One region of the Sporosarcina sp. NPDC096371 genome, then DNA from elsewhere that is predicted to be linked to it. Evidence: riboswitches for the same ligand, from Rfam matches in the RefSeq annotation. Region 1 holds a riboswitch; the other holds the start of a gene.
The links. A riboswitch is a leader RNA that binds a small molecule or an ion and turns the genes downstream of it on or off. The one in region 1 is predicted to bind cyclic di-GMP.
Positions count from the first base shown of each region.

Region 2: linked by a shared signal. The riboswitch ahead of ACIQ0H_RS06580 (methyl-accepting chemotaxis protein) and the one ahead of ACIQ0H_RS15145 (NPCBM/NEW2 domain-containing protein) in region 1 are both predicted to bind cyclic di-GMP.

Region 1 is NZ_JBIWFE010000005.1:264,617-268,123, reverse strand. Features, by position in the region: gene ACIQ0H_RS15145 (NPCBM/NEW2 domain-containing protein) at 1-1,202, opposite strand, end outside; cyclic di-GMP riboswitch class I at 1,327-1,410, opposite strand; gene ACIQ0H_RS15140 (signal peptidase I) at 1,723-2,268, opposite strand; gene ACIQ0H_RS15135 (hypothetical protein) at 2,398-3,030, opposite strand; gene ACIQ0H_RS15130 (hypothetical protein) at 3,083-3,507, opposite strand, start outside.
Region 2 is NZ_JBIWFE010000002.1:131,077-134,583, forward strand. Features, by position in the region: gene ACIQ0H_RS06575 (HAMP domain-containing sensor histidine kinase) at 1-657, shown strand, start outside; cyclic di-GMP riboswitch class I at 1,079-1,189, shown strand; gene ACIQ0H_RS06580 (methyl-accepting chemotaxis protein) at 1,393-3,444, shown strand.

The DNA of each region.
Region 1 (3,507 bases):
ATTTTCTCGACACCTTCAAATCGTAATACCGGGGCTTTTCCTTGTTGTTCTTCTGTATAAGGGTTAATAATGTAAATACTTCCCCCAGGTGTCACTGCTTTGTTATACCAGCCATCTTTCGGTATTGCCGGTACAGTTATCTCATTTTTACCTGCTACTAGGTTGACATCTTTTCTCCAGCTGGACCAAGCACCTTCTTGTTGTGCAAATGATAACTTAGGTAATGGGCTTTTGCTTTCTGCATCCACATAGACAGTTACCTTATCACCTGGCTGGGCAGCAAATCCGGTTGGTTGAAGGTTATTACCAAAACCAAATTTCAAATTTTGCTTCACATGTTGCACCATATCCCCGTGCTGTTCTGCTTCAACAAGCGTTCCCTCAACCATTACTTCCCCATTTACGTTTGCTTTTGCTAAATCTAATAGATCTTTGAGATTAGATTTATACAAGGGATGCGTTTTTGCTTCATTTTCTAAAGCATTGATCTTTTCTATGCTGTTATACGCATCAACCACTTTACTCATTGTACCGTCTGTAAATAAGCCTTCTACTTTAGAAGAGACAGCATCTTCTTTATAAAACATTAACTCTGCTGCACTTGCCCAATCCTGATTTGCTTTTGTGAAAACAAATTTAATTCTCTTAAATTCTGTTGGTGCAAATTGGATTTCAACAAGATCTCCAGTGGATCCTTTATATTCTCCAGAGGAAACTAAACCAAAATCACCTTCCTCAGTAGTTGAACCATATATATCAAACTCTTGTGCAAAGCCTTTACCTTTTGCACTTGATTGTCTAGCAGCATAGACGATTCGATTTAATTGCGTCGTTTCATTGAAATGAACGACAATCTCATTTTTAAATTCAGCTTTATTCGGTTTACCAGTTTCCCAATGGGTCGCAAGATTTCCGTCTATTGCATACTCAAGAAAAGAACTTGCATATCTTCCGCCGTTCGTTGAGATAGACTTTATCGAGGATTCATCCATTTTAAATACCTGATTATAAGCATTTATGGCCTCATCTTTATATAAATCAAATTTACTAACCGTCGCCTTATTAGATTCGGCCCCCTCACTTTCCACACCGTTTTCCACTTCAATCTCACTTTGGAATTCATGCGCTAAAACAGTAACTGGGCCACTCAACATGTTGAAAAACAGAGCGGCGGATAGGACAATCGCCATCAATTTCGACATCATTTTTCCTCCTAATGAATTATTTTCCATAAAAATGCACAAAAAAACTACTCCTAAGAGTAGATTTGATTTATGTGAGGTAGCATTAAATAAACCTCACATAAACAAAAAGTATCAAGTACTCTTTGGCAACTGGCTGACATGGTTATTAACGTTAGTCCCTGTAGTTTTGCGTCCCTACATTTCCATAGGTTTGCCTATTTAGTTTTATTTGTTTTTCCAATATAACATAATACCCTATATTTACCTATGAATCATTTAGATCATGTTACATATAGGCTATCACAATCATAATAATGAAATATTTACCAAAAACCAACTCATAAACACTTAAAATAATGGCGAAAATCATAAACTTTTACAATAAGAGCTAACAAATAAAAATCCATTTTAGTCAATATGACTCACACATAGTTTGGTTCTTTTTTACCAAGCAGATTGGTCTTCATAATCATAAAACGCCCGGTACTCAACTGTGTCTTGAGTACCAGTCGTTTTATGTTCTTATAGTTGATGACCGTCAGTCACCCACAATGTTACGGGTTTTTCCAACAGACTTTTTACGATCATAAACTTCTAAACCAATATAAATAGCTAAAGGAAGAAGTATAAGTACGATCAATCCAATCGGGCTTCTCAAAAACTTTGCAATAAACCCGGCATTCGGGATAATGAACGCCTGTTTACCAATTAGATTTTCACCTTTTACCACTTCTTCATCTTTGACGTTATTATTGTCACCTTTCGTTACAAAACCGACCTCACCACTGTTATTGACCACTTCAATAACCCTATGCGTAATTAACTTACCGCCCGTTTCTTTGAAAGTGATCACATCGTCCACCTTCACTTCACCTGGGTCTACTTTTTTTGCAAAAAACATATCACCCGTCTCAAAGCTAGGATTCATACTATTTGATAACACAGTGAGCGGTTGATAGCCGAAGAAAGATGTTGGCTCATTTGTTTTTTTGAAAGATTGGTAAACAAACATTACAATTAACATAATCATAATCGCTATTATCAAACGAAAAACTACGGATAAACCCTTTCTTACAATACCCATCACTTATTCACTCTTTTCTAATTGGTTACATTTTTTATGTATGTAAGTTGCTTCAGTGGGGACCAAAACTCCCCTAAGCAATGAAAACTATCCCTAAAAATCCATGATTTTTAGGGATAGTCTTTTCATTTATGAATGGCTGTCCACTTCAACTTGTTTGTCGGGTGGTGTTATCTTATCGATATCACCTGGCTTTGTTATCTTGTCGATGTTTTCAGATCCCGTAGGCTTTTCAAGTTCTTCAGGCACTGTACCCTTATCTTTTTCGTCGGGTACTTCTGATTCTGGCTTATCCGGCTGCGCGTCATCTATCTCGGGTTCCTCTTCTGGCTCCACAGGGATGGTTTCCAGCAATAATGCTGGATCTACCGGAATCGTTAAGGACTCATTAATATAGTTTCGAAACCCCGTCAATTGCAAATTAATTTCTGTTGCATCCAGTGGAACTTGTTGTTGAATTACTTCAGAAAAGGTATCACCTGGGGCTAAATTAACGTCGTATTCTTCCAGTTGGATCGGAATGTCTACGTCGAATATATTTGTGACCTCCACATTAACCGAGACAACTCCGCCTGTCTCATAGGAGATAACTTCAGCTGTTTTGACCAGTAAATCTTCTGTTGTCGCATTTTCTAGTGAACCACTTGCATTTGTTTCACTCACAAACCACGCTGAAGTGTCGTATTTCCCCATGGCAAAGACAAGAAGGTAAACGGTAATTGAACTACTAATTAGCAGAAGGCCTTGTTTTCTCTTTGCCATAAATTCATCTCCCTCGCTCCATCGGCTTTATGAGTCTTTGTCCCAAAAAAGGTTATTCGTTTTCGTATTTCGCACCCTCATCTGTTTGTTTAGCCATTACGTTAAATGTCGCATCGTAAATTGCCCCTTGGTATTCATTGCCGGCATTTTCATCCAGCTTAATAGCGACCATAATGTCGATATATTGCCCTTCTTCCAATTGCCAAAAATCATCTTGGCTACCTTCTCCGAATACGATTTCACCTGACTTTACTTCTGCCTGAGATAACACATTACCAAGGATTTCTACCCCATATACATTGCTAGCAGTAGCGATAGAACGTTCATTTGTCGTTCCATTGAATAGGTTATCTAGCTTTATTTTAGAATCTTCATAGACGTCTTTGCTAGGTGTGATTGTATATTTCATAGCCATATAGCCGACTTCATAGCCTTCTAATGACGCCTTATCGACAGCATGTTTATAAGTCGCTTTAA
Region 2 (3,507 bases), on a different contig from region 1:
ATTACGAATGTTTCACATGATATCAGAACACCCTTAACATCAATCATTACGTATGTCGATTTATTGAAAATAGAAAACGATCCTGAAAAAATTACTGAATATGTAGATGTGTTAGATCAAAAGTCGAAAAGACTCAAGCTGTTAACGGATGATTTATTTGAAGCGGCTAAAGCGTCAAGTGGAAGTATGCCTGTTCAGTTAGAGCGGATTGACATCGTATCATTACTAACGCAAGGAATAGGAGAAATGGGTGGAAAGATTGAAGCGTCGGCATTAGATGTTAAGTTTGCACATCCAACAGAAAAGGTGTATGTGAAGGCTGATGGCAAACTGTTATGGCGCTCCATCGAAAACTTATTTTCGAATATTTTTAAATACGCACAGCCAACATCCAGGGTATATATTGATGTTGAAGATCTAGGGAATGAAGTACTCGTGACATTTAAAAATATTTCAGCATATGAATTAAATATTTCAGTCGATGAGCTAATGGAACGCTTTACACGAGGCGATGAATCTAGGTCAAGTCAAGGTAGTGGATTAGGGTTGTCGATTGCTGAAAGCCTTATTCACATCCAGCATGGAAAGTTTTTAGTTCAAGTGGATGGTGATTTATTTAAGGCGATGATTTATTTACCGAAGTTTCCAAATGAATAATGTAGCGAAGGAATAGGATGCGTGAGTGTCCTATTCTTTTTTTTGTGCATAGATGTATATAGGTTGAATTTGTAAATTTCGGCTAATCTCCAGAGAAGGATGAAGTTCAATCCCTCCTTAAGCGCCGAGCGTTGTTAGTGGAATTCTTTAGTTCAGTTTATGTAGTTAATAAAAGTGATCGTATCAGCCTAATACCGGATGATGTCGCCAAGGTCAATCAATTACTAATTTGAAATCATATTTTTGACTCTACTTATATAAGTATTTATGCCTAGTGGATAAAAAACTACTTTACCACTAGTTTCGAACTGTTATTATACTTCTTTTTTCATAGGTAAAAAGTCGAAACTGGTCAATAAGTCTTGAAGTTTGTAGAGTTACGTGAGATTATAAGTGAGCGTAATTTTTAATTTAAAACTATAGAAGTTAAAGGCAAACTGTACTGAAAAGGCAGGACGCAAAGCTTAGGGTCTAAAGTTTAGGGATTAATCAAAAGTCCTGCAATCTAAACAATGATCGCCTGGTTACCAAATTTACGGATTAATATATATAAATCCTTTGGCTATTCTATATTTAATAGAATAGTTTTTTGTGTGTTTAAAACCACCTGGACTGAATTTGGCGAAAAAACGTAGTTAGAAAGGATTAAGAGATTCTTGAAGTTAATAATTTAAAATCTTTGAAGCATCAGGCATCTTGCGCTTGATGCACTATTAAAGGAAGGAGATTGTGAAAATGAATAAGAAAAGGTTTTCGTTCAAAGCAAAGTTATTAGTTTTCTCTTTATTGCTATCGGTAGTACCGATTGTATTTGTTGGCGCTTTAGTGAATATAACAGTTAGCCAAAAGACCAAGGATGATTATATCAGTTTTAGTGAGAAAGAAATCAAACAAGTGGACAATGGAATTTCGTTATACTTTGAAACGATTAGGGAAAATGTCAATTTACTAGCAACTGACCCAGCCGTTATAAACGCGGATTCAAGTATTACATCTTATAAAGATATAGCGGGAGAAGCTTCAATTGATATGACTCCTTCAAAAAATGGTGAGAAGGAGAAAGCTATCTTTGATGTGTTTTCTCAATTTAGTAATAGTCATCCTAAGGCCCCTTATGTTTATATGGGTACATCGGATGGAGGATATATTCAATATCCAGAGGGGCCCGTGCCAGCTGGTTTCGATGCTAGAGACCGTCCTTGGTATACCGCTGCTATTGCAGAACCAGGAGAAGTAAAATTAACAAGTGCCTATGAGGCAACTGGTATAGAGGGAATTATCGTCAGTAATGTAGTGTCGATTGAAAAAGATGGAAAACAAACAGGTGTGTTAGGCCTGGATGTAAGTTTGGAAGGCTTAACAGATATTATTAAGGAAATCAGTATCGGTAAAGATGGTTATGTCATTCTTGCGCAAGAAGATGGAACAATCCTTGCACATCCAAAAAATCCTGAATTGAACTTCCAACCAATTTCCGAACTTAACGTTCCGGCATTAACGGATTTAAGCAAAGACGGCCCATTTGAAACTGAGCTAAATGGAGAAGACTATGTATTGAACACAATTACTTCAGAAATAGATGGCTGGAAGTATATTGCTGTCATTAAGAAGGACGAAATTTTAAGTACGGCGACTTTCATACGAACGATGCTGTTCATTATAGGTGGGATTTTTGCTATTCTTGCTGTCATCGCATCTATTTTTGTAAGTTTACGTATAACAAAGAGAATTAAAAGCATTAGTGATTTGTCTTTAGCGATGTCAAATGGTGATTTGACTCAACAAGTCACGGTAAAAGTGAATGATGAAATAGGGGATATGGGCGAGAATTTCAATACGATGTCTAATAGTTTAAAAGAAACAATGCGAAAAATTGCGCATGAATCTCAACAATTATCTGCGACATCTGAGGAGCTAGCAGCGTCTTCGATTGAAAATCAATCAGCCTCCAGCGAAATATCCGAGTCAATCCAATTGGTTGCTACTGGAGCGGATGACCAGGATGCTGCTATGAAAAACGCTGTAGGTATTATCAATGAAGTGTTTAATCGTGTTGATGATGTGACAGTGAGTATGGGCAACGTAAAAGATTCCATCCATTATTCAACGGAAACTGCCAAACAAGGTAGTGAAGTCGTTGAACAAACGGTAAGTCAGATGAGTGAAATTGATAAAAACGTGAGCTCTTCCGCTGAGAAAATTAGCATGTTAAATGAAAAATCAAATGAAATTAGACAAATCAGCTTGATGATACAGTCTATTTCAGAGCAAACGAATTTATTAGCTTTGAATGCTGCAATTGAAGCTGCAAGAGCTGGTGAACATGGAAAAGGATTCGCAGTAGTGGCAGATGAAGTTCGAAAACTTGCGGAGCAATCCAGCAACTCGGCATTGCAGATCAATGAGATCATTCACGATATTAATGATGGAATTGAAGATTCAATGGTTCTTGTCAATCTAGGCGTAAGTTCGGCTAAAGAGGGAATGAAACTCGTGAATGAAAGCGGGAAAGCATTTGGAGAAATTATGGATTCCATTCTCACTGGTACAACAAAAATATCCGAGGCCAGCATAGCAATGGAAAACATGAAAAATCATATTGCAGAAGTTGTCGTTCACATAGAAGAGGTTTCAAAAACGAGTATTGAAGTAAATAATTATTCCCAAAACGTCGCGGCATCCTCTGAAGAAATGAGTGCCTCAATGGAAGAGGTTTCCGCGGTTTCTCAAGAGTTAGCTAGGATGTCAAATGAATTGGAAGTAGCCATCCAGCAATTTAAATTGTAAAAGTATGATTTCTATCAAATCAATAACAAAAGAATTATGTTGGGTTTCCCGACGTATTCCTAT